DNA from 2 places in the Pelorhabdus rhamnosifermentans genome. Region 2 is predicted to be linked to the other one. Evidence: riboswitches for the same ligand, from Rfam matches in the RefSeq annotation. Region 2 holds a riboswitch; the other holds the start of a gene.
The links. A riboswitch is a leader RNA that binds a small molecule or an ion and turns the genes downstream of it on or off. The one in region 2 is predicted to bind cyclic di-AMP.
Positions count from the first base shown of each region.

Region 1: it holds a riboswitch for cyclic di-AMP, as region 2 does, so the genes downstream of both, Ga0466249_RS27110 (3D domain-containing protein) here and Ga0466249_RS12820 (C40 family peptidase) in region 2, are expected to answer to the same signal.

Region 1 covers NZ_JAHGVE010000004.1:175,195-190,830, forward strand. Annotated here, with positions in the region: gene Ga0466249_RS06925 (iron-sulfur cluster assembly scaffold protein) at 1-69, shown strand, start outside; gene Ga0466249_RS06930 (GGGtGRT protein) at 91-1,086, shown strand; gene Ga0466249_RS06935 (DUF190 domain-containing protein) at 1,197-1,547, shown strand; gene crcB (fluoride efflux transporter CrcB) at 1,578-1,952, shown strand; gene rpmB (50S ribosomal protein L28) at 2,044-2,235, opposite strand; gene Ga0466249_RS06950 (DUF1858 domain-containing protein) at 2,384-2,587, shown strand; gene recG (ATP-dependent DNA helicase RecG) at 2,620-4,659, shown strand; gene Ga0466249_RS06960 (HipA family kinase) at 4,809-5,585, opposite strand; gene Ga0466249_RS06965 (hypothetical protein) at 5,690-6,268, opposite strand; gene thmT (2-hydroxymuconate tautomerase) at 6,448-6,636, shown strand; cyclic di-AMP (ydaO/yuaA leader) riboswitch at 6,824-6,953, shown strand; gene Ga0466249_RS27110 (3D domain-containing protein) at 6,958-7,365, shown strand; gene Ga0466249_RS06980 (chemotaxis protein CheV) at 7,419-8,330, opposite strand; gene guaB (IMP dehydrogenase) at 8,575-10,026, shown strand; gene Ga0466249_RS06990 (polysaccharide deacetylase family protein) at 10,151-11,050, opposite strand; gene Ga0466249_RS06995 (transglycosylase domain-containing protein) at 11,177-13,186, shown strand; gene Ga0466249_RS07000 (WecB/TagA/CpsF family glycosyltransferase) at 13,276-14,016, shown strand; gene Ga0466249_RS07005 (phosphatidylserine decarboxylase family protein) at 14,123-14,761, shown strand; gene pssA (CDP-diacylglycerol--serine O-phosphatidyltransferase) at 14,758-15,438, shown strand; gene Ga0466249_RS07015 (glycosyltransferase family 2 protein) at 15,595-15,636, shown strand, end outside.
Region 2 covers NZ_JAHGVE010000009.1:124,992-140,627, forward strand. Annotated here, with positions in the region: gene ppsA (phosphoenolpyruvate synthase) at 1-986, shown strand, start outside; gene ccpN (transcriptional regulator CcpN) at 1,021-1,665, shown strand; gene Ga0466249_RS12745 (pyruvate, water dikinase regulatory protein) at 1,680-2,489, shown strand; gene Ga0466249_RS12750 (LptA/OstA family protein) at 2,536-3,033, opposite strand; gene Ga0466249_RS12755 (deoxyguanosinetriphosphate triphosphohydrolase) at 3,226-4,224, shown strand; gene dnaG (DNA primase) at 4,455-6,257, shown strand; gene rpoD (RNA polymerase sigma factor RpoD) at 6,320-7,411, shown strand; tRNA gene Ga0466249_RS12770 (tRNA-Asn) at 7,486-7,561, shown strand; tRNA gene Ga0466249_RS12775 (tRNA-Ile) at 7,607-7,681, shown strand; gene Ga0466249_RS12780 (tRNA (adenine(22)-N(1))-methyltransferase) at 7,767-8,474, shown strand; gene Ga0466249_RS12785 (Nif3-like dinuclear metal center hexameric protein) at 8,465-9,568, shown strand; RNA gene rnpB (RNase P RNA component class A) at 9,608-9,960, shown strand; gene trxA (thioredoxin) at 10,192-10,515, shown strand; gene nirJ2 (putative heme d1 biosynthesis radical SAM protein NirJ2) at 10,622-11,605, shown strand; gene Ga0466249_RS12805 (hypothetical protein) at 11,773-12,072, shown strand; gene aroH (chorismate mutase) at 12,107-12,472, shown strand; gene Ga0466249_RS12815 (glycosyltransferase family 2 protein) at 12,586-13,539, shown strand; cyclic di-AMP (ydaO/yuaA leader) riboswitch at 13,585-13,717, shown strand; gene Ga0466249_RS12820 (C40 family peptidase) at 13,727-14,398, shown strand; gene Ga0466249_RS12825 (ABC transporter ATP-binding protein) at 14,490-15,636, shown strand, end outside.

The DNA.
Region 1 (15,636 bases), on a different contig from region 2:
CAGAAGGCAACAGGCCAATATGGACGTTTTGATGAAGCAATGAAGGTTATTGATCCCAGACACGAATAAATACATAGAGGAGGAACAATCATGGTTATGTTTGAAGGCTACGAACGACGTATCGACAGTATTAACAAAACACTGAAAGAGTATAAGATAGAATCACTGGAACAGGCCAAAAAACTCTGTGATAACAAGGGGATTGATGTTCAGAGTATCGTAAAAGGAATTCAGCCGATTTGTTTTGATAATGCATGTTGGGCCTATACTCTTGGGGCAGCGATTGCTATCAAAAAAGGCAATACAAAGGCTGCCGAAGTTGCACAAACATTAGGTGAAGGTTTGCAGGCATTTTGCATTCCTGGTTCTGTTGCAGATAGTCGGAAGGTAGGATTAGGTCATGGGAATTTGGCTGCGATGCTATTAGAAGAAGAAACAAAATGCTTTGCTTTTTTAGCCGGACATGAATCGTTTGCTGCGGCAGAAGGTGCGATTGGTATTGTAAGGTCTGCCAATAAGGTTAGGAAAAATCCATTGCGTGTCATACTCAATGGATTGGGAAAAGATGCAGCGCAAATTATTTCTCGTGTTAACGGATTTACTTATGTACAGACAAATTTTGATCATTATACAGGAACACTGCAAATTGTAAAAGAACTAAAATATTCTTCAAGTGAACGTTCTAGTGTCCGGTGTTATGGTGCAGACGACGTGATGGAAGGCGTTGCGATTATGTTTAAAGAAGGGGTAGATGTATCGATTACTGGTAATTCAACCAATCCAACGCGTTTTCAGCATCCAGTAGCAGGGACCTACAAAAAAGAGTGTATAGAGCAAGGTAAAAAGTATTTCTCCGTGGCTTCCGGCGGAGGTACAGGAAGAACGCTGCATCCAGATAATATGGCAGCAGGTCCGGCATCTTATGGCATGACAGACACACTAGGGCGAATGCACTCTGATGCTCAGTTTGCTGGTTCTTCTTCTGTTCCTGCCCATGTAGAAATGATGGGATTGATAGGAATGGGGAATAATCCCATGGTTGGCGCCAGCGTTGCCGTAGCGGTAGCAGTAGAAGAAGCAAAATAGTAATAACTCCTACCATACGTTTTGTATTGGTAGGAGTCTATTTTTTATATTGAAAATCATATAAAGATGATAAAATAAATAGATTGAATTTTTAAAGGAGGAAAAGGCGCATGCCTAAAATTTCGAGTCAAGCTAAAAGATTGCGTATTTATATTGGGGAGGGCGACCGCTGGAAGCGTCAGTCTTTGTTTCATGCCATTGTGGCAAAAGCGAAGGAATTGGATTTGGCAGGAGCCACTGTTTTGCGCGGTCTCATGGGATATGGCGCGGATAAACGAATTCATACAGCGAGTATTGTGGACTTATCAAGTGACTTGCCGATACTTGTTGAAATTATTGATAGCGAGGAGTATATTGCCAAGCTTTTACCTTATCTAGATGAAATGTTAGAAAAAGGTTTGGTAACAATTGACGACGTTGAAGTCATTAAATATGGAACGGAGCCGCCTGTGCGGGAGTGATTTTATTTGCTCAAAATGAGGTGCTAAAATATGTTGAAAATAGTGTTAGTAGCAATTGGAGGAAGTGTTGGTGCAATCACACGATATCTTGTTTCGAATTGGGCTGCTGAGCGATTTGGAGCTGGATTTCCCTACGGAACGCTGATTGTAAATGTTATAGGCTGTTTTATTATTGGTGCATTTATGACTGTGACAACGGAACGTTTGATTGTCAGTCCTTATTGGCGATTACTTGTTACTGTGGGGTTTGTCGGCGGACTTACGACGTTTTCATCATTTAGTTATGAAACGTTTCGATTGTTGGAAGATGCAGATCTGATGGTGTCTGTCTATAATATTGGCTTAAACCTCATCCTGGGATTTTTGGCTACTTGGTTGGGGATTAGTGCTGCCAGACTCGTCTAAATTTAATAGTAAAAGCCCCCTCAATGTGAGGAGGCTTTTACTATTAAAATAGCCATAAAAATAAAGGGCTTGATGTCCTAGTATTTTTACTTTAGATTGCTCGCTGAACTTTACCAGAACGAAGACAACGAGTACAAACATTGATTTTCTGAATTTCTCCGTTCATAACGCCTTTTACTCTTTGAATATTCGGCTTCCATGTACGTTTTGTTTTTAAGTGGGAATGGCTGACGTTATTACCACTACGTTCACCTTTACCACAAATTTCACATAAGTTTGCCATTTATTCCACCTCCTCTAAAAGGACGAGACATCCCTTTACTAAACATAAGTATTTTAGCATAGAATGGTATCAACGCGCAAGCACTTAGCAGGATTTTTGCCGTTTAAAGGGGAAAATATTTAATTATTACAGTAAAGAGGTGAAAATCATGATTAAACGTGATACACCCATTGTTGATATTCTTCGCCGCTATCCCGAGTCCCAAGCTGTTTTTAAACGACATGGAATGAACTGTAGCACTTGTATGGGGGCTAATCTGGAAGTGATTGAACGCGGAGCAAAAACACATCAAATTAATATTGATGATCTGTTAAAAGAATTAAATGCTTGTGAGAGGCTGCAAAAAAAATAAATTTTGGCCAAGAATTTTTTGAGGTGATTTGTGTGCTCGATTGGAATAGTCCGATCCAGTATTTGAAAGGTGTAGGCCCTTCTAAAGCTGCTCAATTATTAAAGTTAGGACTTGGGACTGTGGGACAATTGCTGGAATTTTTTCCGGCTCGCTATGAAGATCGCAGCATGTTAAAGTCCATTAGACAATTAGTAGTTGGAGAGTGTGAGACGTTTCAAGCCCAGGTCTTAGCTGTTACAGTTAAACAAGTCCGTCGTGGTCTGTCTATTCTTAATGTGCTTGTTGGGGATGATACGGGAGCAGTGGAACTCGTTTGGTTTAATCAAAATTTTTTACGAAAAAAATTTAAAATAGGTTTGACTGTCGTTGTTTATGGCAAGGTAGAACGTCAGTACAATCTTAAAATAACGAATGCCGAAGTCGAAGTAATTCATGAGGGCGATGTATTTGAAGGACGCATTTTGCCTGTGTACCATTTAGGTGAGAATGTGTCACAAAATATGTTGCGACAGTTAATGAAGCAAGTTTTTGCTTTAAATATTATCATCGATGAAATATTACCTGAAGAAATTGTAGACAAAAATAAGCTTATGGGACGATCAGAAGCCTTCTATCATATTCATTATCCAGCTACGCAGCAACTGTTAGAACAGGCAATCGAACGATTAAAATTTGAAGAGCTTTTTTTGCTTCAAGTAGCACTTTTACAGATAAAATCAGAAAAGCAGCGTCCTTTTTCAGGAGTCAAGCATGGCGTAGACGGTGACATGAGCCGACAAGTCTTAGTGGAGCTGCCTTTTACATTAACGGCGGGGCAACAGGCGGCTTTAAAGGATATTAAAGCGGATATGGAAGATAGTCAACCAATGCAACGTCTGCTGCAAGGGGATGTCGGATCAGGTAAAACGATCATTGCTGCTTTGGCGCTTATTAAGACTGTTGAAAATGGCTATCAGGGAGCTTTTATGGCGCCTACGGAAATTTTGGCTGAGCAACATTATCATACGCTAGCACAACTATTTGCTCCGCTTGGTATTAAATTGGGTCTTCTTACAGGCAGTAAAACGAAAAAACAAAAAGCAGAAATTTGCCATTTGCTGAGAACGGGTTTGATTGATATCCTCATTGGGACGCATGCCTTAATTCAGGAAGCTGTTGAATTTGAGCACCTTGGCTTGGTGGTAACAGACGAGCAGCATCGATTTGGGGTCAATCAACGGGCCAGGTTGCAGGAAAAAGGTCAGGAGCCTGATGTACTGTTTATGACAGCTACGCCGATTCCGCGGACACTTGCCTTGACTGTATATGGCGATTTGGATGTGTCTCTTATTACACATTTGCCGCCCGGGCGAAAGGCCATTCGTACTTTTTTGCGTGGTCCTGAAAAACGCGCTGCTATTTACCAATTTGTTAGAACCCAGATAGAAGCGGGGCGTCAGGCTTATGTTGTGTGTCCACTTGTAGAGGAGTCTGATAAAATTGATACACAAGCTGCTGTGCAGCTTTTTGAGGAGCTTCAGGCAGGATATCTAAAGGAAATTGCTTGTGGTTTGATTCATGGCAAATTGAAGGCGACTGAAAAGGATGCCATCATGAAGGCTTTTTATGAAAATGAGCTTTCTTTGCTTGTGGCAACAACTGTTATTGAAGTAGGTGTTAATGTTCCGAATGCTACCATGATGGTGATTGAGGGGGCTGAGCGGTTTGGACTGTCTCAGCTTCACCAATTGCGGGGAAGAATCGGCCGGGGCAGTCATCAGTCATATTGTGTTTTAATTGCTCATAATAAACAGTCCGAGACCTTGGAGCGGCTGAAGGTCATGACTGAATCAAATGATGGCTTTGTGATTGCTGAAAAGGACTTGTTACTGCGAGGACCAGGACAGTTTTTTGGAACGAGGCAACATGGCTTGCCTGACTTAAAAATTGCCAATATCGTAACAGATGTAGCCATCCTTCTTCAGGCTCGTTCTGCTGCGCAGCAGTTGATTCATAGTCAAGCAGTCAGTCATGAACTGCAAAAAACACTGTTAGAACGTTTTGGCCCGGATTTTGTTATCCTTCATAATTAAATATCATAAAAAAGGGGCGGCTTGCGCCGCCAATATGGGAGAGGAGAAAATTTACACTACTAGTAATTCCTTGTTTCAATAAGTTTTATACATATTTTTTTTAATATTATTTTATTGATTCGATATTCTAGGTTACTCTTAATTCTAAACTAACGATGATCTAGCGGAATATGTTTGCCTAACTTTTTCCAAAGTTCTTCCAGTGTATTGCGTCGGAGTTTTATATAATCAATTAGCGCCTGTTTTTCTTGTTCATCTGGTAGCCATTCATGAGGAATTTCCTGTACAAGTTGTTCGATTTGAGCATTGCTAATCTTTGATACAATTTTAAGATAGGGGGAAAAATCCTGAAAGGTAAGATAGTATCTGAGTAACCATCCATAGGAATAATGATAGTAAATTTTTATTTTCATACTCAAACGTTGAAGAAGTTGTTCCGTCCAATTGCCATAAATAAATAAGTGCGAGTTATCAATGGCGTATATTTTATATCCTGATTCTTGTTGTTTTATTAAGAGGTTTTTATAGTTACTTGTTCGATCGGCATTATGAAACAGGTGATCAAATAGAATGACGCCAGCAAGTTGTGTTTTATTTATTGCCTTGACCAAGTGTTGCTTCTCCATATATTCTGTGTGATGAATAAATTGGGAGGCAAAATGAAGTCCAGCCTGTGCCCCTGATGTTCTGAGTCGCGGATTTTGCTGCAAGGTTTCTTCAGTAACTTTGATAATGTCTCCCGATGGAAAGCATAGGTCCATGAGTTTACCAAACTTAGTTGCCAACAATTCATTGACTAATACTTTGGGTCCGAGGGGATTATTTTGTAGTTTTACGACATAAAATTTTTTGTTATTGGCGCGAAATAAATGGGGTGAAGTAACTCCAGATCCTACGATGCCATAGTATTTTGTAGCAATGAGCATGCTTGAATCTCCTTTTCAAATCTTATAAAAAAAGACCCGTATTTTACCGGGTCTTTTACAAGCTCAATTTGCCATATGTGTAGTTTAGTTTTCGTTACCGATATTTAGCTACCAGAAATGGAAGTGATGGCTTCAAGGTTTACTACGACAGAACGAATACCAGTCAGATCTGTACTTTTACCAGGAATAACAATCGTTTCTGCTGTTAGGATTGCCAGTTCATCTTCAACTGTGCTAAGAATACCTTCAAACCAGAAACCGCCTAACGTTGTGATGGCTACTTCGTCACCAATGCTGCAGCATAACTGCCTGATTAACAAATGGCTTTCTTGTCTGTTTAATGTTTCTGCACGATCCATGCTGCCTGTGCAGGACGTTGTTGTGGTTGGGCTATCTTCGTGAAAGGGATCTGTTGATATTGCAGTTGCTTTGCCAACAATAGTCCAAAGGTCGACACGGCTAAAGGATTGTTCAAGAACGATTTCACTGGGGCCGAGAATTTGGACAAAATCTGTATTAGAATTTATGGCTGGAGCAAGTACGGCGATGCGGCAATCTTCAATTGCCTGCAAATTGCCAAAAAAGGCAAAACCATCAATGCCAAACAACACGACATCTGTATTTAGCTCGCGTTGAAGCTCTCTGATGAGCCTTTCGTTGCGTATTTCTGCAAAAACTCCCATGAAATACAACCTCCTTATTTCGTTAAAAATCATTATTCAACTCCCTATAATTTATGTACGAAGAATCAAGAGTGTTACTATGCAAATAAAAGACAGCTATGGATCATGTTAAAGTGATTTGAGCAGGATATACATGAATTTACGCAGAATAACAGCTTTATAAATATTAGGGAGGTTTTATGATGCCATTTGTCCAAATTGATTTTCTTGAAGGCCGTACTATCGAGCAAAAAAGAGCTCTTGTCAAGAAGGTAACAGAAGCAATTGTTGAAACTACCAATTGTCCTGCTGAAGCTGTAAATATTATTTTGCGTGAAATGCCAAAAGAACATTTAGCTAATGCAGGTAAACTTCGTTATGATAGCTAAGGACTAGGTTGGTGACGAACAGACCGTGTGAACGGTCTGTTTTTATGATATATAGTGATAATAATTATTATATAATATATTATCATTGAATATAAACGCGTATAAGGCCGTAAAGTTAACATATATTATATTATGTTAACTTTACGGCCTTATAGAACGTTTGCTTATTAGCAGCACATACGTTATGATATTACATGTGCCAAAACTTATTGATAAGTGCGGAGGAACCAAATTTGGGGTGAATCTGTTTTGCAGTAGGGATAACCCTTTGTCCCGAACCCGTCAGCTAACTTCGTCGGCACTAGGAAAGGGGAATGAATCATGAAAAAGTTGCAAAAATTTTTTATATTGCTATTGACTGTTTTTATGCTGAATGTTGTCAACGTGTCTCAGTTAGTTCATGCTGATGCACCGCCGCAAGATGCCCAAAATCAATTGGATATTGTTGCGACGGCTTATGCGCCTGGTGCGCATGACAATGGCAAATGGGGAGATTTGACTCATATGGGAACAAAAGTACGTCCCGGAGTGGTTGCTGTCGATCCCAATGTGATTCCACTTGGATCGCGCGTTTATATTCAATTCGCCGATGGGCATGGTGTATATGCTCAAGCTGAAGATACAGGCGGTGCGATTAAAGGAAATCGTATTGACATTGCCATGTCATCCGTAGATGAAGCCAATGATTTTGGTATGAAAAATGTAACTGTGTTTGTTCTTAATAAGTAAGCCAAAAAGCCTTGGAGAGTCATTTCTCCAAGGCTTTTTAAGTCTAGCATTTTTTAAAGTATGTATTTGTCAATCAAGTCAATGAGCTGTTCAATTTCTGGTTTTGACACTTGAGCAGTGGCTCCAATGCTTTCCCCTTTGCGACGCATTTCTTCATTGATGAGTGAGGAGAAGATAATGACAGGCAATTTTTTTAGTATATCATGTTTTTTGATGCGACTAGTCAGGTTATGACCATCCATTTGTGGCATCTCAATGTCTGTAATGACAAGTTGGACTTTCTTTTCAATGGGTTCTTCCTCATGGGAAGCGGCAATTGATTGCAAGTGTTCCCAAGCATCTTTACCGTTTACTGTGGCAATAATATTGGTATAGCCCGCGGTATGAAGGGTATCTACAAGCAGATCACGTAGCATAGCGGAATCTTCGGCAACGAGAATGGTCTTTTGTTTACGACGCGGTTCTAAAGATTTTGTAACTTGTGGGATATTCGTTAATTTTCGATTTATTTCTGGATTAATTGCTGAAATGATTTTTTCAAAATCCAAGAGAATAACCATTTTATCTGTCATTTTTATAATACCAACAACCATGTCCGAATCAGATATGCTTGGCGGGGTTTCCATTTCTGTCCATGAAATGCGATGAATACGTGATACTTCATCAACAAGAAAGCCGACAAAAAAATTATTTAGTTCACTGACAATGACCTTGGAGTTCTTTGTTTCAGAGGTAATTCCTAAGACACGTGGCAAATTGACAAGTGGCATGACACGTCCCCGGAGCGTAAAGACACCATCAACATAAGAATGTGAATTCGGCATCAAAGTTACTGGAAGTTTATTAATGACTTCACGGACTTTGGCAACGTTAATTCCATAATGAGTAGGGCCTACGGTAAATTCTACAATTTCAAATTCATTTGTACCTGTTTCAAGTAAAATTCCTTTTTTATCGTTAGCCATTTGGTTTCCTTCTTTCTAATAAATTACAAAAATGTTCCAAGTTAATTTAATGAACCTTTAAGGGTATATTTCTTCTGGATGCGAAAATTTCCTGCTAGTGAAATTAATTCAGTGTAAATAAAGCAAAAAAATAGTAGAAATTTGAATTTTTTTTGCTAATTACATAAAAAGAGCTAGATTCGGTGAGTTTAAATGTGTTATTATAGTTGAAATAATGAATCATGATTAGAGAAAGGAGCAAATAATGGATAACAAGTTTGCAAAAGAAGGGTTAACGTTTGATGATGTATTACTCATTCCCGCGAAATCAGATGTACTACCAAGGGAAGTTGAGGTTTCTACATATCTGACCAAAAATATTAAACTAAATATTCCTATTATCAGTTCGGGCATGGATACCGTAACGGAAGCTCGCATGGCAATTGCGGTGGCACGTGAGGGTGGTATTGGCGTCATTCACAAAAACATGTCGATTGATCGACAGGCCAATGAAATTGACAAAGTGAAACGCTCTGAACATGGAATTATTGTAGATCCTATTTTCCTTTCCCCTGAGAACATTTTACAAGATGCGCAGGATTTGATGGAAAAATATCACATATCAGGTGTACCGATTACAGTACATGATAAATTGGTTGGTATTCTTACGAATCGCGATTTACGGTTTGAACAGGATATGAATCGTAAAATTGCTGACTGTATGACGCAGGAGCATCTTATTACGGCACCTGTGGGGACATCACCTGAAGAAGCTAAGAACATTTTAGGAAAACATCGGATTGAGAAATTGCCGCTTGTTGATGAACAGGGAAATTTAAAAGGTCTTATTACAATTAAAGATATTGAAAAAGCTCAGAAATATCCAAATTCTGCAAAAGATGGCAAAGGACGGTTGCTTGTTGCGGCAGCCATTGGTGTAGGTTCTGATATGCTAGAGCGAGTTGCGGCTGTTGTTAAAGCGAAGGTTGATGTGCTTGTTGTGGATACAGCACATGGTCATTCGCGCGGTGTGCTTGAGGCTGTAAAAACAATCAAGTCCTTATACCCTGATGTCGATCTTATTGCTGGTAATGTGGCTACAGCCGATGCGACACGGGCTTTAATTGAATCGGGAGCTGATGCCGTCAAAGTGGGTATTGGACCGGGTTCTATCTGTACGACACGGGTTATTGCAGGCATTGGTGTACCTCAGATCACGGCTGTCTATGATTGTGCGAAAGCTGCACGTGAATACGGTATTCCTGTCATCGCTGATGGTGGGATTAAGTATTCAGGTGACATGGTAAAGGCAATTGCAGCTGGGGCCAGTGTTGTCATGATTGGTAATATTTTAGCTGGAACGGAAGAAAGCCCTGGTGAAACGATTATTTATCAAGGTCGGAGTTACAAGGTCTATCGTGGCATGGGATCACTAGGAGCTATGGCTGACGGAAGCAAAGACCGTTACTTCCAGGAAAATATGGATAAACTTGTTCCTGAAGGTATTGAAGGCCGTGTTCCTTATAAGGGGCCGATTTCCGATACAGTTTTTCAACTGATTGGTGGGCTTCGCTCAGGTATGGGTTATTGCGGCGTGAAAAATATTGAAGAACTGAAGACGAATACGCGGTTTATTCGTATTACAGGTGCAGGCCTGAAGGAAAGTCATCCCCATGATGTGAGTATTACGAAAGAATCCCCAAATTATAGTTTGTAAAAATAAATTTAAATCAAAGTCATTGTAATGATAAAAAAGACTTCAGTTTCAAAATTATTTGAAACTGAAGTCTTTTTTTTGCATTTTATAACATAAGAGGGGCATTATAAAGGCTGTTTTAAGTTTACCAGGCTGATGGAGTACTGAAATTGACAACTCGAAATTCAAACCCCTGAGATTTAAATAACTCAATAATTTGCCGTAAAGCTTTCACTGTTTCACCGTGACCTGTGCCATCATGCATAAGCACAGTTGCATGACTCCATAGGGCTTTGTTTTGTATTTGCTCGGCAATATTTGCTACAAGCTGGGGTGCCGTGCCCCGTGAGGCGTCGCCTGAACTAATGTTCCAGCCAACATCACAGTAACCTTCTTGTTCTAAACTGTTCCAATAAGCTTTGTTAAAGGTGCCTGCTGATCCTCCGGGGGCCCTAGAAATATGGGGACGTACACCAATGGCTTGTTTGATAATTTCATCGGTATGATGTAGTTGCGCTAAATAGGTTTGAGGTGAGCGATAGAGGTCTTTATAGTTATGATTGTAGCTATGATTGCCTATGGCATGTCCTGCCGTGAAAATTTGTTTGATTAAATCAGGATATTTTTCTGCTTGACTACCGACAAGAAAAAAAGTAGCATGAATTTGATATTCATTGAGAAGAGCCAGTACAATCGGCGTGTTTTCAGGGTCAGGTCCATCATCGAAGGTGAGATAAACTGTTTTTTGGCCATAGTAGGGAGTCAGTGGTGGCAAAGTGGTTGGCAGTTTCTGATTTTTCCGTTCTGAAACGAGCAACGGATCATAAACAGGTTTGTCTGTCATAAGCCAGTTATTTGTATAGTCCATAATCAAATAAGCAGGTGCGTAATTCGGGGGAGATTCAGCGTTTTTTTCAGTTGTGGATTCGATATTATTTGTTGTAATAGAGTAGTAGGCGAATGTTCCTAATGGTGCCGTGCAAAACAACAAAAAAAAGAACAATGTGAGTCGACATAATTCTTTAAACGCTGAATGTTGCATCATTATTTATGCACCTCATAGTTTTGAACAATTTTGTTGACAAGAATTATTTCGGCAAAGAACGTTTTTTTCCTGCGTAAGCATTGCTTTGTTATGGTTATACTACGAATAATAAGGAGGCACAGGCAGATGCAAAAAAATTTTCAGCGAAAAAAAGATATTCTAGTTCAATCAGTTGTTTTAGTGCTTTTCATTTGTTTTTTTGGGAGTATTGCCTATGCTTTTTTCACTTTGCCGCAAACAGATAATTTGGAAAATTTACAATTTATGAAAGCCACACAAGTATTTGATGCTCATGGTGCACTTATTTCAAAGTTGTTTGAGGAAAATCGCGTCGTTGTACCCATTAGCAGCATGTCTTTTTATGTGCAACAGGCTATTATTGATAATGAAGATATCAGGTTTTATAGCCATGCTGGTGTCGATCCTATTGGCATTGTTCGAGCTTTATGGGTGGATCTGCGCATGGGGACTTTCGCTGAGGGGGGAAGCACGCTTACGCAGCAACTGGCTAAGAATATGTTTTTGACGCAGGAAAAGACTTTTATACGAAAATTAAAAGAAATGTTACTGGCATTACTTATTGAAAGAAGATTTTCTAAACAGGAAATTCTTCAGGCTTATTTGAATCAAGTATATTTTGGTGAAGGTGCTTATGGTGTTGAATCTGCTTCACAAGTATATTTTGGTAAGCATGCTAGTGAATTGACCTTGGGGGAAAGTGCATTGATCGCCGGATTGCCACGCGGTCCGGGAATTTATTCACCTTATGTGGATATGAACGCGGCTTTATCGAGGCGTGCTGAAGTGTTAAGTGGTATGGTAAAAATGAACGATATTACACAAGCACAGGCCGATGCTGCAAATGGTGAACCACTTGTATTGGTTGGTAAGAAAAAACGGACTGTTCAAGCTTCTTACTTTTTAGATTATGTTGCCAATGAGCTTGTGGGCCGTTATGGCGCTAATCGAGTATACAGAGGCGGGCTGAAGGTTTATACAACACTTGATATTAAGACTCAGCAGGCAGCAGAAGCTACGCTTGGAAAATATCAAGGAGCCGTTTTAGCCCTTGACCCTCATAATGGTTCTATTCGTGCTATGGTAGGAGGTCGTGATTATCAGGAAAGCCAAATAAATCGGGTGCAAGTTGAACTAAGACAGCCAGGTTCTGCTTTTAAACCTTTTTTATATGCAACAGCCTTAAACCAAGGGTTGACAGCGAATGCCGTGATTATTGATGAAAAAATCAATATTGGCGGGTACAGCCCGCTAAATTCCGATAAGAAGTATCATGGTCCAGTTACGCTGAGTAAGGCGTTGCGTGATTCTATTAATGTGCCTGCAGTCAAGTTAGCGCAGCAAGTGGGCATGACAAATGTCTTGGCACTTGCTCAAGCACTGGGAATTTCAACGCTTACAACGCAGGATAATAATTTGGCAGCTGCCATCGGCGGGTTGACACAGGGCGTAAATTTAATGGAACTTACAGCAGCTTATACGGCTTTTGCAAATGCTGGCGTTCTTTCTAAACCTGTGGCTATTTTGAAGGTACTCGATGAAAATGATCAGCTGTTGGAACAGGCAACATTTGTGCAGCAACAAATGTTAACGCCGCAAGTGGCTTACATTATGACGAATATGATGGCAGGAACAATCAGTTCAGGTACAGGTACGGCAGCTGCCATTGGTCGACCGGCAGCAGGGAAAACAGGTACAACAGACAATTATGAAGCAGCCTGGTTTATTGGTTATACACCGGACTTATTAACAGGTATTTATGTTGGCAATGATGACCGTACACCAGTAGGAATTTCGGGCAGCCAAGTGGCGGGGCTGTGGGGAGCCATGATGACTAAAGCGGAAGCAGGAATTACTGTAACGCAATTTTCTGTGCCTGAAGGTATTATTACGAATATCCCTATTTGTGCAACAACAGGCAAAGTGGCTTTCTTTGGTTGTCCTGAAGTAGAGAAAACTGCTTTTATTAAAGGAACGGAACCTGCATTTTCCGGTTGGCTGCAAGAAAGTAACAATTTAGGTACGCTACCTGATTCGCAAGGAGAAACACCTCAGGCTCCGCTTCAACCTAAGACTCCCAGTTGGCGGAATTTATTGCCTCGATTGCCGGGATTTTGAGAATGTGGTACAATTCTATACAGATGATTGATATAACAATGTTTGTAGCCTCATAATAAAGAGGCTAAGGTGAAGGAGTTAAAAACAGGGTGCAGAAACAAGCAAATATTTTAGGCGTTCGCGTCGATTCAATGACAATGGATCAGGCTGTTATGACAGTGGAATCCATGATAAGTGGAAAAAGTTCATATGCCCACATGCAGTTAGTTGCTACAGCCAATGCTGAGATGGTTATGATGGCAAACGAGGATAAGGAGCTTGCTACGATTTTAGCTGCAGCGCAGCTTGTTGTGCCTGATGGCGCTGGCGTGGTATGGGCGGCTGGAAAGCTGGGGCATCCTGTGCCTGAACGTGTCGCTGGGTTTGATTTAGCCCAAAGGCTGTTTGCACTAAGCGCTGAAAAGGGCTATCGTATTTATTTTTTAGGTGGAGCACCTGGCGTTGCGGTCAAAGCTCAGGCCGCTGCCAGAAAAAGATATGGTTCGATTGAATTTGTTGGTGTTCATGATGGCTTTTTTAAAGCGGAAGAAGTGCCAACGTTAGTTGCCAGCATTAATGAATCTAAGGCCGATTTGTTATTTGTCGCGCTCGGTGTACCAAAACAAGAAAAATGGCTTTATGAGCTTCGTAATCAATTGACAGTGAAAGTGGGTATTGGGGTTGGCGGAACTTTTGATGTTATGGCTGGCGTGATGAAACGCGCCCCACTTTGGATGCAGAAAACCAATTTAGAATGGTTGTTTCGTCTGATGATGCAACCACAGCGAGCCCTTCGAATGTTGGCTCTGCCGCGCTTTGTCATCAAGGTTTTATTGTCGAAAAAAGATTAGACAAACGATGGGCCCTATATTATAATAATTTGAGACACGGTAAAGGCAAGTGGTAGCTTGCTTTTTGTTTTTGTGCTGCCATAGCGGTGCCTTAGGAGGTGGATGGATGGTTAAAGGTCCTATTGTAAAAGAAGGATATCGATATATTGCTATCTTAGCCTGTTTGACAGCTTGTGTCGCTATTGTTATGGGGGGGTACTGGAGCATTGTACCTGGCGTATTTCTTGTTTTTGTTACTTTCTTTTTTCGTAATCCAAATAGGAAGATACCAGGGGACGAAGCTTATGTTATGTCACCAGCAGACGGGAAAGTTATGAGTGTATGTGACATTTATGATGAAGAATTCTTACTTGATGAAGCCATTAAGGTCACGATTTTTTTATCGGTTCTTGATGTGCATGTTAATCGCAGTCCTATTGCAGGCGAAATTATTTATCAACAATATACTTGCGGACGGTTTCGTCCGGCTTATAAAGAATCTGCTGGCTGTGAAAATGAACGTCATTCACTGGGAATTGAAAATGACCAAATGAAGATTCTTGTTACTCAGATTGCCGGCATATTAGCGCGGCGTATTGTTTCATGGGTGACATTAGGCAATGTGCTTACACGGGGTGAACGTTACGGTATGATTAAATTTGGGTCCTGTACGGAAGTCGTTATGCCAAAATCAGTTGAAGTTCTTGTTAAAAAAGGAGATCGTGTTCGTGGTGGAGAGACGATTATAGGGAGGATTCGCAAATGAAAAGTATCATACCAAACGCAGTCACGGCACTAAATCTTGTTTTTGGCATGTTTGCTATTATGAATACCATCCATGGTGCCTACAATGTTGCTGCGTTTTGTGTAGTTGCCGCCATGGTTGCTGATGCGGCTGATGGACGGACGGCGCGTTTTTTTTGTGTGTCCAGTGACTTTGGCAAAGAGCTTGATTCACTCTGTGATCTTGTTTCATTTGGCGCAGCACCGGCATTTTTGGCTTATGCCTATTATTTGCAGGAGTTTGATTTACTTGGACAGCTTGTAGCCGTATTTTTTGCTGTCTGCGGTGCCTTGCGGTTAGCACGGTTCAATGTTAACACAGGGATTGTTAAGGGGCATTTTATGGGGCTGCCTATTCCAGCAGCTGGCTGCGCTGTTGTTACTTTTATCATGATGGGAATCAAGCCTGATGGTTATACATTTCCTTTGTTTGTAGCTGTTTTTGGCTATCTTATGGTAAGTACAATTAAATACCCCGATTTTAAAGGGAAGGGTGAAAAAATTTATCCTATTCCTGTAGTACTATCTCTTGCTAGTGGCTGTTTTATATTTATTGTCTATCAGCATGCTTTGTTGTTTGCTGTGATTTTTACTTATGCTATTTTTGGAATTTTAAACACCCTTTTCGGCAGATTTGGTTATAAATCAGAAGTATTGTAAACACTAAATCTGCTTTTAATATGAGATTTCACTTATAGATTAAAATTAAGCTGTCATGAACGGACACGTTATTGCTATTCCGATTGTATTTTGCTGATATTTTGTGTATTATTTTTATAGCGAATGTCAATTTCGGATTTCAAAGGAGAAAAATCCATGGAACATATTTTTGACATCATCATGATCCCTTTACAGCTC
Region 2 (15,636 bases):
AAGACGAACAGTCGGCAGCCAGTGTACAAATTATGGAAACCTTTCCTGTTACAGGAACAAAGATTTACATGAATCTGGGTGACCCCGATTTGGCTGATCGCTATGCAGCGCTTCCTTGTGATGGAATTGGCTTGATGCGCGAGGAATTTATCTGGACAACGACCATTCATGAACATCCCCTTTATTTGATAGAGACAGGCCGTGCTGATTATGTCATTGACTCATTGGCTGAGGGCATTCGTAAAGTTTGCCAGGCACTAGCACCTCGTCCTGTTACTCTTAGATTTAGCGATTTTAAATCAAGTGAATATCGCGATTTAAGAGGCGGTGAAAAATATGAGCCATTCGAACCGAGTTCTTTACTCGGCTGGCGTGGTGCGTCCCGTTATTATGATCCAATCTATACTGAAGCATTTAAATTGGAGCTACAGGCTGTCAAAAAAGTTCGTGAAGAATTTGGTTTCAAGAATCTTCATGTGATGATTCCTTTTTGCCGGACTGTAGAAGAAGCGGAAAAAGTTACATCACTCATGGCAGAGCAGGGTTTAAGGCGCGGTGCTGATTTTAAGGTATGGCTCATGGCAGAAATTCCTGCGAATATTATTCTCGCTGACAAGTTTAATCAGTTTGTTGATGGTTATTCTATAGGTTCAAATGACTTGACTATGCTTGTTCTTGGTTGTGATCGTGACAATGAGACTGTGTCTCATCTCTTTAATGAACGGGATTTGGCTGTTCGGCGGGCTATTCGCCACTTAATTGACGTGGCTCATCAAGCTGGCAAGACTGTGTCTATTTGTGGGCAGGCTCCAAGTGTGTATCCCGATTTTGCGGAGTTTTTAATAAAGAGTGGAATTGATTCCATTTCTGTAAATCCTGATGCAGTGAAGATGACGAAGAAACTTGTAGCTCAAGTGGAACAGCGACTTGTGCTTGATAAATTAACAGGGCGTGGTGTGATGAATAAAGAGGATGACGCCTGGTAAGAAAAGGAGAGCCATTCTCGAATAAAGAAAGGAGATGGGCATCTCGCTTACAGCAAGACAGGAAAAAATAGTAGAAATTGTTCGTACAAGCGGCCCTATTGCTGGTGAACATATTGCAGCACAGCTCAGTGTGACGAGAGCAGCGCTTCGTTCTGATCTCGCTATATTGATTATGTCTGGACTGATTGACGCCCGTCCCAAAGTAGGTTATTTTTATATTGGAAAAAATACACTCCATGTTATTGCGGAAGAACTTGATCGGATTGTTGTAGGTGATATTCAGTCTGTTCCTGTTGTTGTTCCTGTGGAATGCTCCGCTTATGATGCTATGGTCACGCTCTTTTTAGAAGACGTGGGGTCACTTTATGTGGTGGAAAAAGGTGGTATTTTATCTGGTGTAGTTTCACGGAAGGATTTGCTTAAAACGGCTATGGGAGGAAGTAATTTGGCAAAGCTTCCTATTAAGGTGCTCATGACAGCCATGCCGAAAATTGTGATGACGACAAAAGATGAACCTGTTATTGTTGCAGCTAAAAAATTAATTGACAATGCTGTAGACAGTTTGCCTGTAGTACAGGCTGCCGCAGGTAGCCTTGGGTGCTACGAAATTGTGGGACGCTTGACAAAAACGAATATTGCCCGTTTATTTGTTGAAATCGGGGAAGAGAAGAGGAGGTAATTGTTATAGCTACTTTGCCTGTTATTTATGCGTTATCCGATTCCATTGGGGAGACAGCTGAAATGGTGGCGCGGGCAACAGCCAGTCAGTTTGATGCAGGGTCTTTCGATATTATTCGTATTCCCTATATTACTTCGGTAAAACAAGTTGAAGAAACAGTCCGAGAGGCAGTGGAACGGGAAAAATGCATTATTTGTCATACCCTCGTTTCCCCTCATTTGCGTCAAGCATTACTTGAACTTGCTGAAAAAAATCATATTAAAACAGTGGATATTATGGGACCTGTGATTGATTCTATCCAAGAAATGTCTGGTTTCCAACCGAAATTGAAACCTGGACTTGTTCATCGTTTGGATCAAGATTACTATAAGCGGGTAGAGGCTGTTGAATTTGCTGTAAAATATGATGATGGTAAAAATTCTTGGGGATTGCTTAAAGCGGATATGGTGATTGTGGGTGTATCTAGAACATCAAAAACTCCCTTGAGTATGTATTTGGCTCATAAGAAACTTAAAGTAGCCAATGTGCCCCTTGTTCCTGAGGTTCCCCCGCCACCGGAATTGTTCCAAGTTGAACCACACCGGATTATTGGTCTTGTTATCGATCCATTTAAATTGAATGAAATTCGAGCGGAACGACTCAAAGTAATGGGATTGGCATCAAATGCCAGTTATGCTAATTTAGATCGTATCATGGAAGAACTTGAGTATGCGAAGGCCATTATGCGGAAATCTCATTGTATTGTTATTGATGTTTCTAATCGGGCTATTGAAGAAACGGCTAATCGAATTTTAGAGATTGCCCAAAAGAATGATATTATATAAAATAATCCCCGGCATTTGCCGGGGATTATTTTCATACGATAGGGAATTATTTTTGGGAAGAATCGCTGTCAGGTGTAACGATATTTGCTACGATGTCATATGTAACGGAATTGTAAGTTTTACTGTCGTTACCTTGAATGACTTGAACATTGCCAGTGAAAACGGCCTGTTTTGTTTTCCAGTTAAATGTAGCTTGGTCGGATGTAATACTCAAGCCAGAACGCACGAAAATAATATTGCCGTTAACTTCGGCTTTGCTGGCTGTTCCGTATACAAATACATTGTCACCGCTGAATTTGATGTCATCTTGAGTGACAGTAATGCCTCCTGAACCGGAGACTTCCATGCTTGCCATATTTACCTTGGCCTGTCCAGCAGTGATGATACGGTTGCCTACTTCAATATAAACATTGCCAACGAGGTTGTAGAGGCCTGTGGCAACATCAAAGTAGGTTTTATCGGCAGTAATAATAGGTTTGGCTAATGCAGTGCTCGTTAGGAGTACACAGAGCAGTAACATTAGTAATGTTATTTTTTTTATCATTTATGTTCACCATCCTTCATTTTAGTATAGCAGAATGAATGTTAAAATTCTATTCAAGGTTTCTTCCTCTTTTTGGGCGTTCTTGGAGATTGTATAACTTCAGACAAAGGTGACGTAAGTTATCTATAATACAGGTGAAAAATGTTATAATAATTATAAGGGATTTGTTGCCAAGCGAAAGGGTGAATCAGTGTGATTGTACGCGAAAGATTGGAAAAACAAGAAATGCAATTTTTGTCGGTTTTTGCTGCTAAAAGTAGTGAGGCACGGCGTGAACGGGAGGAAGAGCCGTGTAAATTTCGAACGGCCTTTCAGCGGGATCGCGACAGAGTGCTTCATTCCAAGGCCTTCCGCCGTCTTAAACATAAGACACAAGTTTATATTTCACCAAGTGACCATTATCGTACGCGCATGACTCATAGTTTGGAAGTGGCACAGATTTCACGCACCATTGCTCGGGGGCTCTCTTTAAATGAGGATTTGACAGAAGCCATTGCCTTAGGTCACGATGTCGGGCATACGCCTTTTGGGCATGCAGGAGAATTTGCTATTCGAGACTGGCTAGGTCATTTTAATCATAATGAACAGAGTCTGAGAGTCGTAAAGCATCTTGAAAAAGATGGGCTGGGTTTAAATCTGACGTTAGAAGTTAAAGATGGTATTTTAAATCATACAGGAAATACTAAGCCTTTGACACTAGAAGGAAATATCGTCAGGATTGGCGATCGCATGGCTTATTTATGTCATGATTATGACGATGGTATTCGGGCGGGGATGTTAAAGGCTAGCGATTTACCTTGTGGTGTAGCGCAGGTTTTTGGCACGACGCCTTCTCAGATGATTACTGTCATGGTGTCTGATATGATTAAATGTTCAGCAGGGAAAAATGATATTAAGCTGTCTGATGTTGTGCAACGAGGCATGGATGATTTTCGCGTATTTATGTTCAATAAGCTTTATTGGAGCGATTTATTAAAAACAGAACGGGATAAAGCTCGTTATATTATTATTAAGTTGCTAGAATATTTCATGGAAAATCCCGTAGCTTTGCCAATTGAATTCCGTGATCAGGAAGCGCGCTGGGGCTTAACAACAACAGTTGTTGATTACGTGGCAGGTCTGACTGATTACTATGCCATTCACTTGTTTGAAAATTTTTTTATACCGCCTGTAGGAGGATACAAATATTAAACGGCCTTGGGCCGTTTTTTTTCTTAGCAAATGATTTCTTTTTTGTCAAGGGGAAAAAAGGAGGATTTATGACACGCGTATGGAATATTAATATATCCATAAAGAAACAATAACTGATCCCAACTTAGCTCCAAGCAGGAAAAATATATTCATTGTAGAATATAATCAACTCTTAAACAGGCAATAGTTAATGTGGTCAGTCAGAGCTGCTTATAAGATAGGGGATCAACATGAAAAATACGAATGATGATTTCGTTGACAGGCTAAGGAGCGAAAGTGACATTGTTAGTGTCGTGTCAGATTATGTGCCACTAAAGAAAAAGGGAAAAAATTATTGGGGTTGTTGTCCCTTTCATCATGAAAAAACGCCTTCTTTTTCCGTTGCACCTGACAAGGGTTTTTTTTATTGTTTCGGTTGCGGTGCTGGTGGCAATGTTTTTAACTTTCTTATGAAAATTGAAAACATTGATTTTTTTAGTGCCGTGAAACTGCTAGCAAAGAAACTAAATATCTCGTTACCAGAAAAAGAGAAAACTACTGAGGAAAAGAATCACGACAGAAAATATGAGCGTTTGTGTCACGTAAATCAACTAGCAGCTGATTTTTTCCATTCTTGTCTTACAAAAACGACCTATGGAAAAGATGCTTTAGCGTATCTTGTTCAGCGGGGAATTACGTCAGCAGTTATTGACGAATTTCAGTTGGGATTTGCTCCTCCATTATGGGATAAATTATCTCAGTCTTTTACAAGTCGGGGTATTGCAACGGAAACGCTAATTGATAGTGGTCTCAGCGCTGCTCGTACGTCAGGCGGTGTATATGACCGTTTTCGTAATCGTATTATTTTTCCCATTGCAAATTTGCGGGGGCAAGTGGTGGGATTCGGTGGACGCGTACTTGATGATAGTCAACCAAAATATTTAAATTCGCCAGAAACGCTGCTTTATAATAAACGGCGTGAATTATATGGACTTCATAAAGCTTTCAAGTCGATTCGCGAGCAGGAACGAACCATTGTTGTGGAAGGTTATCTTGATCAAATCAGTGTCTATGGTGCTGGAATTACAAATGTCGTGGCATCGCTAGGAACCGCTTTTACTGTGGAGCAGGCCAAAATGTTATTAAAGCTGGCCCCGGAGATATTATTCGCTTATGATAGCGACGCTGCCGGGCAAAAAGCTACTTTACGGGCCTTAGCAACAGTGAGTGAACTAGGAGCCAAGGTAAAAATTATTCAGATTCCAGATGGCAAAGATCCTGATGAATTTATTCGTAAGCACGGTGCTAGTGCGTTTCAGTTGCTCGTGGACAATGCTTTATCTTTTATTGAATATCAAATTGAACGGGCTTTGACGGAAGGAGACTATTCTCATCTGGAGGGAAAAGTTGCTGTTATTAATCAGGTCATTCCTTCTTTAGCATTGTCTGAGAATGTTGTAGAGGAGAATGCCTATATTGCTCATTTGTCAGCCGTACTTACGATTGATGAGGGTTCCATTCGGGAAGAACTAAAAAAATATCGGTTTGTTGCTAAAAAGGATAAAAATGTAAAACTTGGGTACACTACTTCTGCCTTTTCTCTTGCTAAAAAACCGATAGTAGCAGCAGAACAAGCAGAAAGACAGTTGATTTACTTCTTATTTCAGGACAACTCGATTATTCCTTACGTCCAGTCTCTGTTACGTGTGGAACATTTTCAAAATTCTTTTCGTCAGGAAATAATGAATCAGCTACTTATTGCGTATAATATGGGAAAAGTCATTGAACCCGCACAGTGTTCATTGTCAGTCAGTACAGAGGCAGCAACTGAATTGTCTCATATTATGCTACTTGACAATCCTTGCGAAGATAAAGTTAAAATGGTTGATGATTATATTCGGACCATTCAATTAGCCTATTTACGAAATCAGTATGAAGAACATCGCCTAAAAGCCGATGAATTAGAACGCATGGGGGATAGTCGCTTTTTGCAGGAATTAGCAGAAAGTCAGCGAATTAAACATGAAATTAGCAAACTACATTCTTTGGAATAAACGATTACGATGTATTTTATGGGTCCCATTGACCATTTTTGGGCAGGGGAGGGGGGAATAAAGTGACAGATAAAAAAAATCAGACGACAGATCATGTAAATGAATTGTTGCATCGTGGTAAAAAACGTGGTGGTGTATTAACTTATGCCGAAATCATGGATGCTTTTCAAAACGATGATTTAACACCGGATGAAATTGAAGAACTTTATGAAATTTTTACCAATAAGGGTATTGAAATTCTCGATGAGATCCCTGAGGTAGAGCACACGGAACATGCAGATACACATGAAGAAGTGGATATAGACCTGTCAATTCCTGAAGGAATTAATATTGATGACCCTGTCCGTATGTATCTGAAAGAAATTGGGCGAGTGCCACTTTTGACGGCAGATGAGGAAATTGTTCTGGCGAAAAGGATGGAAGAAGGCGACGAAGAAGCGAAGCGTCGTTTAGCTGAAGCAAATTTGCGCCTTGTTGTCAGTATTGCCAAACGTTATGTTGGGCGCGGCATGCTTTTTTTGGATTTAATTCAAGAAGGTAACTTAGGTCTGATTAAGGCGGTAGAAAAGTTTGATTACAATAAGGGATATAAGTTTTCTACTTATGCCACTTGGTGGATTCGTCAAGCGATAACAAGGGCTATTGCCGATCAGGCTAGGACCATTCGTATTCCTGTGCATATGGTCGAAACGATTAATAAATTAATTCGCGTTTCCCGGCAACTCTTGCAGGAATTGGGGCGTGAACCAGCACCGGAAGAAATCGCTAAAGAAATGGATATTACAGTAGAACGTGTTCGCGAAATCATGAAAATTGCTCAAGAACCTGTTTCACTTGAAACACCGATTGGCGAAGAAGAAGATTCTCATTTGGGTGATTTTATTGAGGACCAAGATGCTCCGGCTCCGGCTGAGGCAGCATCCTTTATGCTCTTAAAAGAGCAACTGGAAGACGTTCTTGAGACGCTGACTGATAGGGAGAAAAAAGTGCTTCGCCTTCGGTTTGGCTTAGATGATGGTCGGGCACGTACATTAGAAGAAGTAGGTCAGCATTTTGGCGTAACACGTGAGCGTATTCGTCAAATTGAAGCCAAAGCACTCAGAAAGCTTCGCCATCCGAGTCGCAGTAAGAAATTAAAAGACTTTTTGGAATAAAAAATACAGTTTTTTGTAAGAACTACTTGACGTAACATGGAGACTGTATTATAATAAATCCCGTTGATGAATATTCCTCGATAGCTCAGTTGGTAGAGCAATCGGCTGTTAACCGATCGGTCGTAGGTTCGAGTCCTACTCGAGGAGCCAATGTTTTTAACAGGCTTTCTACGGAAAACCTGTTTTCATATCTTTGGGCCTATAGCTCAGCGGTAGAGCCGCCGGCTCATAACCGGCTGGTCCCTGGTTCGATCCCAGGTGGGCCCACCAAATCCGTATAAACAGCGGGGTTTCTTGTGTAAAACGAGAAATTCCGCTTTTTCATATGAAAAAAAATTGTAAGCAAGGTGATGAGATGAAATTAGGGGAAAGGCTGGCGGCTATTGCCCAGATGGTACTACCAGGTGCAACTATTGCTGATATTGGAACAGATCATGCCTATTTACCTGTTGAACTGATTCGTCGAGGCAAGGTAAGCAGGGCTATTGCTGGTGATATCCATGAGGGGCCTTATCAGGCAGCAACGGTGACTGTGAAGGAGGCAGGACTTTCCAAGCAGATTTCTGTTCGCCTGGGAGATGGTCTTGCCGTATTGGAGCCGGGCGAGGTTGACACAGTGATTCTTGCCGGGATGGGCGGCAGTACTATGATTCAAATTTTAGCTGCTCAAGGGAATGTTACAGCCAGCCTGAAGCAAATAATTCTGCAGCCCATGAATGGGGCTGCTTTGCTCCGTGAATGGCTTCATAAGCAGAAATGGCTGTTTGTTGAGGAAACATTGGTTGAAGAAGAGGGCCATTTGTATGAAATCATTCGTGTTATGAAACAATCAGAACAAATGGAGCGGGCAGTTCAGCCGTTAAAGCCAATTTTGTATGAAGTGGGTCCACTGCTATGGCATAACAAGCCTCCGCTGCTTAGCCGTCATTTATTGCTTAAGATCCACTCATTAGAGGGAGTTCTTGAGCAACTGAAACGATCTACTTCGCTTGCAGCCGCTCAGAAATCTAAGTTTTATCGTGGGAAACTGGATGAATTAAGGGAGATGATGGCATGTCTGTAACATGTAAGCACATTATGCAGGCCATGGAATGCTTGGCACCACAAAATTTAGCAGAAGAGTGGGATTCGGTAGGACTCATGGTGGGAAATCCTGATAGGCAAGTAAGAAATGTATGGACAACACTGGATGTTACGCTGGAACTTGTTGAAGCGGCAGTGGAAGCCAAGGTTGATATGATTGTTTCACACCATCCTTTGATCTTTAAGGCCATCAAGCGGCTTGATACAAGTACGGTTTCAGGAAAAATAATGGAAAAACTAATGCAAGGGAATATTGCTGTTTTTTCTGCTCATACAAATCTCGATTGTGCCGTAGGTGGTGTGAATGATATACTCGCACAAATGCTTCATTTACAAGATATTCAGCTGTTAACAGTGAATCGTTCGGAAAAATTGGTAAAATTTGTTGTTTTTGTTCCGAAAGATTATGAACAGGTTGTTTTTGCAGCTATTACAAAAGCAGGTGCTGGCCATATTGGACGTTATAGTCATTGTACATTTGCATCATCTGGTACAGGCACTTTTCTTCCTCTGGAGGATACCCATCCTTTTATTGGTCGGCAGGGATCACTTGCTAGAGTCGATGAAATGCGTATGGAGACGATTTTGCCTGAAAGACTTATAATCCCTGTTCTTGAAGCCATGCATGCAGTTCATCCTTATGAAGAAGTGGCTTATGATCTTTACCCGCTTTATAATCAGCTTCAGACTACCGGTTTAGGCCGGATAGGGACAATTCAACCTGTTTCTTTGCGGAATTTTTCTCAACAAGTAAAGCAACTGCTACACACCGATGTAGTGAGCATGGTAGGGCGGTCGGACCAAATGATTCATACTGTGGCTGTGTGTGGCGGCAGTGGTGCTGATTTAATTAAACAGGCTAAGAAAAACGGCGCAGATGTTTTTGTTACAGGCGATGTGAAATATCATGATGCTTTAGATGCAGCGGCCCTTGATTTGGCGATTATTGATGCGGGCCATTATCCAACGGAGCAGCCTGTTGTGGCTCGGTTGTCTCAATATTTGAGTGAGAAATTTCCGCTTCTCGAAGTAAAATCAAATATTTCCCAGAAAAATATTTTTCAATTGTGTTGACGATTGCTCCATGTTAAGATATAATAAGATTCTGCGTCATGAGTATGAAAAGTGATCGCGAGTGTCTGACGGCATTCGAGGAAAGTCCGAGCTCCGTAGGGCAGGGTGCTGGATAACGTCCAGCGAGGGTGACCTTAGGGAAAGTGCCATAGAAATGTAAACCGCCGACTTTCGTCGGTAAGGATGGAACGGTGCGGTAAGAGCGCACCAGCAATTAGGTGACTAATTGGCTTGGTAAACCCCACCTGGAGCAAGACCGAATAGGGAAGGGATGAAGTTGCCCGCAGAACCTTCCGGGTTGTGTCGCTAGAGTCAACAGGTAACTGTTGGCGTAGATAGATGATCATTGCCGCGTAAGCGGAACAGAACTCGGCTTAGTGATTACTCGTGTACGTGTTCCAATAAAGAAACCGCTGCTTGTCAGCGGCTTTTTTAATACATCAATAAGAATGCATCCATTAATATGATAGAAAAATCGTCGGGGCAATTTGTATATGATTGATATGCTGGGCAATTAATAATGACTTTTTGTTGACAAATTCAATGATATTTTTTACAATAACTGCATAGACTTGTTTTATCAGCTTACTTGTAAGCTGAAATGAATAGAGGAGGTAAAACAGATGGCTGTTGTTACTGTACATAATTTTGACGAGTTTACTGCATCAGTATTAAAGTCTGATAAACCTGTTCTTGTTGACTTTTGGGCATCTTGGTGTGGTCCTTGTAAAATGATTGCGCCGGAAGTTGAGTCCATTGCAACATCTTATGAAGGAAAGGCTGTTGTCGCAAAGGTCAATGTAGACGAAGTTGCTGATCTGTCGGGAAAATATAATGTCATGAGTATCCCCACTTTGCTCGTTTTTAAAGGTGGGCAAGAAATTAATCGCCTTGTTGGTTTTAAGCCGGGATCAGAACTTGCAGCTGCACTCGATGCTGCACTGTAAGGGTCATGCGAAAAAGCCTCTGCTGAAGCAGAGGCTTTTTCGACAATATCAGAAAGTATTCATTAAAAGGATCTGAATCATATGGACAACGAAGGGAGGGGAATTTATGATTATTTCTTGGAATACAACGCAAGCCTGTAACCTTCATTGTCGTCATTGCTATCGTGACGCAGGGTCGAAATATGCTGATGAATTAACAACAGCCGAAGGAAAAAAACTACTAAGTGAGATGGCACGAGCTGGTTTTAAAATTATTATTTTAAGTGGCGGCGAGCCTCTTATGCGCCCGGATATATATGAGCTTATTTCCCATGCACGATCGATTGGTACTCGGCCTGTTCTTGGCACGAATGGGGTGCTTATTACGCCTGATGTGGCTAAACGTCTTAAAAAAGCGGGCCTTGCTGTGGCGGGAATTAGCTTGGACAGCTGTGATCGTGATCAACATAATCATTTTCGTCAGTCAGCGATGGCCTGGGACAGTACAGTTGCTGGAATGAAAGCCTGCAGGGAAGTGGGTCTTAAATTTCAGGTTCATACGACAGTGATGGACTGGAATGCTTCTGAAGTGACGGATATTACCGATTTTGCCGTTAAGCAAGGTGCTATTGCTCACCATGTGTTTTTTTTAGTACCCACGGGACGCGGAAAGGAAATTGAAAATATGACACTGAAAGCTCAGCAGTATGAAGCGTTGTTGACGCGTATTCTTACAAAGCAGTCTGAAGTGCCTATTGAATTAAAACCGACTTGTGCGCCGCAGTTTATGCGTATTGCTAAGCAAAAAAATATTCCCACGCGTTTTACAAGAGGTTGTCTGGCGGGTATTGCCTATTGTGTCGTTATTCCAAGTGGGTTTGTGCAGCCTTGTCCTTATTTGCCGATTAAAGTAGGCAATGTGAAGGACACGCCTTTTGATGAAATTTGGCAAAACAGTCCGCTCCTTGATGACTTGCGATTTAAGCCGTTGAAAGGTGGCTGCGGTCATTGTGGATATGATAAGATTTGTGGTGGGTGCCGGGCTCGGGCCTATTATTACTCGCAGGGCGACTATCTCGCCGAAGAGCCTTGGTGTGAATATGGGCGTTAAAAGCAGGAATTGTTTTTTTTAGCACGAAAAGAACTAACTGGTTCTCCTTTTCCACTGACCATTGTTGTGAGCCGCTTTTTTTGTTTTCGACATCTGGCTGTTGAAGGGTGGAATTTGATTTGACATAGTTTGTTCTATTACCTCATATTGTTAGTGAGGTGATAGGTGTGTATAGTAAAAATTTACAAATTATTATGACGTTAAAAACAGAACCCGAGTCTTTTAATGTGGAAGATTGTCGTGTGAATGCTGAAGGAGAAAATGAGCTGCTTATTACCTTTTTTAAACAAAAAGTATGGGTGAATGCCAGTCAGGTAAAACTTTGTAAGACTGCAGGCACTGCTTTTTGTTGGAAAGATTCTGAAGAAAATCGTTATATTGAACTGAATCATACCTGTGAAGTCTGTCCGATCTGTTTGTGGTGGAAATGCCCTCACTGCGGATCTTGTGGTTGTAATAAACCTTAATATAAGAAAAAATAGTTATTGCAGGAGAGAAAGGATGATTGTTTTGCTACGGGGAATTCGTGGAGCGACAACAGTAGAAAAGGATGATAGTATTAACGTTGCAGAAGCTGTACAAGAAATGTTGACTGCACTCATCGAGGCGAATCAATTGGATACGTCAGATATTGGAGCGGTTATTTTCAGTTCAACACCTGATTTAAATAGTGCTTTTCCTGCTGCTGGGGCAAGGGCACTGGGATGGTCTGATGTGCCATTATTTGGTACAGTGGAAATTGACAACCCTAACGGCATTATACGTTGTATTCGAGTGCTAATCTTATATAATACAACGAAAAGTCAACAGGAAATTCGGCATGTTTATTTGCGGCGAGCGACTGCGCTTAGGCCGGATATTGCGTAGTTTATGAAGGTCTGATCATTCTATTTTTAAGACCGAAGCTTTTTTATAAGCTTCGGTCTTTCTTGACCTCATCCGCTGAATCATGTAATATTGGATGAATGGAGGTTATAACAATGCTTATTTCGATTGTTGTCCCTGTTTTTAATGAGCAGGATAATGTGGATATTTTTACTGCTGAAGTGATCAAAAGCATGCAGTCCAGTGACTATGATTTTGAAATCCTCTTTGTTGATGACGGATCAAGTGATGCTACACCGCTTATTTTAGACCGCATTTCACAGGCTGATTCACGTGTTAAGGCGTTTATTTTGGCTCGGAATTTTGGTCATCAAGTTGCATTAAGCTGCGGTCTTGATCATGCTTTCGGTGATGCTGTTATTACGATGGACGGTGACTTGCAGCATCCACCGGAAATGATTCCCTTGTTACTTCAAAAATGGGAAGAAGGCTTTGAAGTTGTACAAACTGTTCGGAAAAGTACCGAAGGTGTTTCATGGTTTAAGACAGTTACATCAAATTTGTTTTATAAATTGATTAATGCCATGTCGAATGTGCAAATTATTGCTGGTGGCTCAGATTTTCGTTTGCTTGATCAGAAAGTGGTTCAGAGTTTTCGACAATTTAAGGAACGCGCGCGGTTTATTCGGGGGATGATCAGTGATATTGGTTATAAACAGGTTCAAATTGAATTTGTTGCACCGCCGCGTTTTGCGGGTACATCTAAATTTTCTATTCGTAAAATGTTGAATTTTGCTTTAGACGGTATTACGGCTTATTCAAAAATGCCTTTGCGGTTTGCCTTGTATTTAGGTGTGCTGTTTGGTGTGTTTAGCTTATTAGTTATGTTGCAGGTCGTTTATATTAAAATATTTACTGAAGAAGCTGTACCTGGTTGGGCGACTACGGTTGTGAGCATTCTTTTATTAGGCGGCGTTCAACTGATCGGCATGGGCATCATTGGTGAATATGTGGGGCGAATTTTTGAAGAAGTAAAACAACGTCCGCTTTATTTAGTTCGTGCTGAATTAAAAAAAGACAAAAAAACAGACAAAAGTCACACATCTTGAATTTTTTGCAGGACTTTAGACTTTTATGGCGTATATTTATAAATGAGTGCAGAGAAGCCGAATCCAACTCAGGTACGGGGAAACCGTTTATTTAGGGGTGAAGCTCACAGGATGTGAGCCGGGTCTGTTCTTCTTCCCGAACCCGTCAGCTAACCTCGGAGGCTAACGTAGAGGAAGGAGTTTTTCTGTGAAACATTTTTTCCGAATCTTTTTTTGTTTGTTAGTGTTTATCAGTTTCGTTTCCCTAGCTTCTGCATCAGGTTCTTATCAAGAAGGTGACCAGGGTCAAGAGGTTGCCGCAATACAAAAACAGCTTGATGCGCTCGGTTACAATGCAGGTTCTGTCGATGGTGATTTCGGTTCACAAACCACTGCTGCAGTAAAAGCTTTTCAACGCGACCGTGGCCTTGATTCAGACGGGGTTGTCGGTTATGCTACATATCGTGCACTTATGGGGCGTGACATTCCAGTAAGTCGTGATTCTTCGAGTGTTTCATCTGCGCGAGGAATCATACAAACAGCCTTAAATTTCCGGGGTGTTCCTTATAGTTTTGGTGGAACAACACCGGATGCTTTTGACTGCTCTGGCTTTACTCGTTATGTTTATAGTTCCTATGGTGTATATTTACCTCGTGCAGCTGATGAACAGTTCGATGTCGGAAGAAGCGTATCTTATAGCAGGCTACAGCCTGGGGATCTTGTTTTCTTTTCGACTTATGCCGAAGGTGCTTCTCATGTCGGTATCTATCTTGGCAATGGACAATTCATTAGTGCAACAACTAGTCGCGGTGTAGCTGTGGATCATCTTGAAAGCAGTTACTGGGGCTCACGGTATATTGGTGCTCGGCGTGTATTGTAATCGATAGGGAAGGCGTAAGCCTTCCCGATTTTATTTATCGCTTAAGGGAAATACTAATGATCATCGTTTCCTATTTGGAGGATCTTAATAGATGTTTAAACAATATTGGTCTCAGTTTATCAGGCCTTATGGGCCTGTCGTGTTTACAGCTGTACTTTGTTTTATTCTTTCAAGTGCGGCTAATCTTGCTGCGCCTATTATTATTAAATTTTTAATTGATGGGGCTTTATCGAGCAATGATTTTACTTACTTGCATATTATTACGGCATCCATTGTGGTCCTGTATTTTTTTCGAGGCGTTTTTTTCTATTTCTATAACTATCTCATGGCTAGAGCTGGTAATAAAATGATTGCCAGAATGCGACAAGACATGTTTGCTGTTTTGCAAACCCATGATTATGCCTATTTTCTTAATAAATCAACAGGTGATATTATGTCCCTTTTTACGAATGATCTAATGCTTATCCAACAAGCTGTGACTGTAGGTATTCCTGATATTGTTGTGGAGTCCATTAATGTTATGGCTATTATGATTATTATGGTTTATTTTGACTGGAAATTAGCCGCCGTTACTTTTGCAACGTTGCCGTTTATTATTATTGTCATTAGTTTTTTTAATCGCAAAATTGCTTGTCTAGGGATGCTCGTTGAGCAGACACTTGCTAAAATGACTACCATTGTTCATCAATCACTCTTATCTGTTATGGTTGTTCAGAGTTATGTCAGGGAAGATTATGAGTATAAAAAATTCAGTCAACAAATTCACGAAGTGGCAGATAATTTACTGAATGTCCAGCGTATGAATGCCATTTTCATTCCTTTTGTAGAATTTTTAGCGGCTATTGGTTTGACAATTATTATTTGGTATGGCGGACGTGAAGTAATTTATGGTCAACTCACTATTGGCGGGATGTTTGCCTTTTTGGTATATATTATCAATGTTCCTACGCCAGTGAGAAAAATCAGTGAAGCCATTAGCAAAATGAAAATGGGGATGGTAGCCTGGCAGCGTATTGATGAGTTGAATCATGACCAGCAGCCCATGCTAGACGGAACAGAAGTGCTAGCAGCTGTTCGTGGTGAAGTCCATTTTGATCAAGTTTCTTTTCAATATCAGCCTAACGCAGGCATTTTAAAAAATATTTCTTTTATAGCTAATCCTGGTGATGTCATTGCTGTTGTCGGGCCAAGTGGTGCAGGAAAATCTTCTTTCGCTAATTTATTGCTTCGTTTTTATG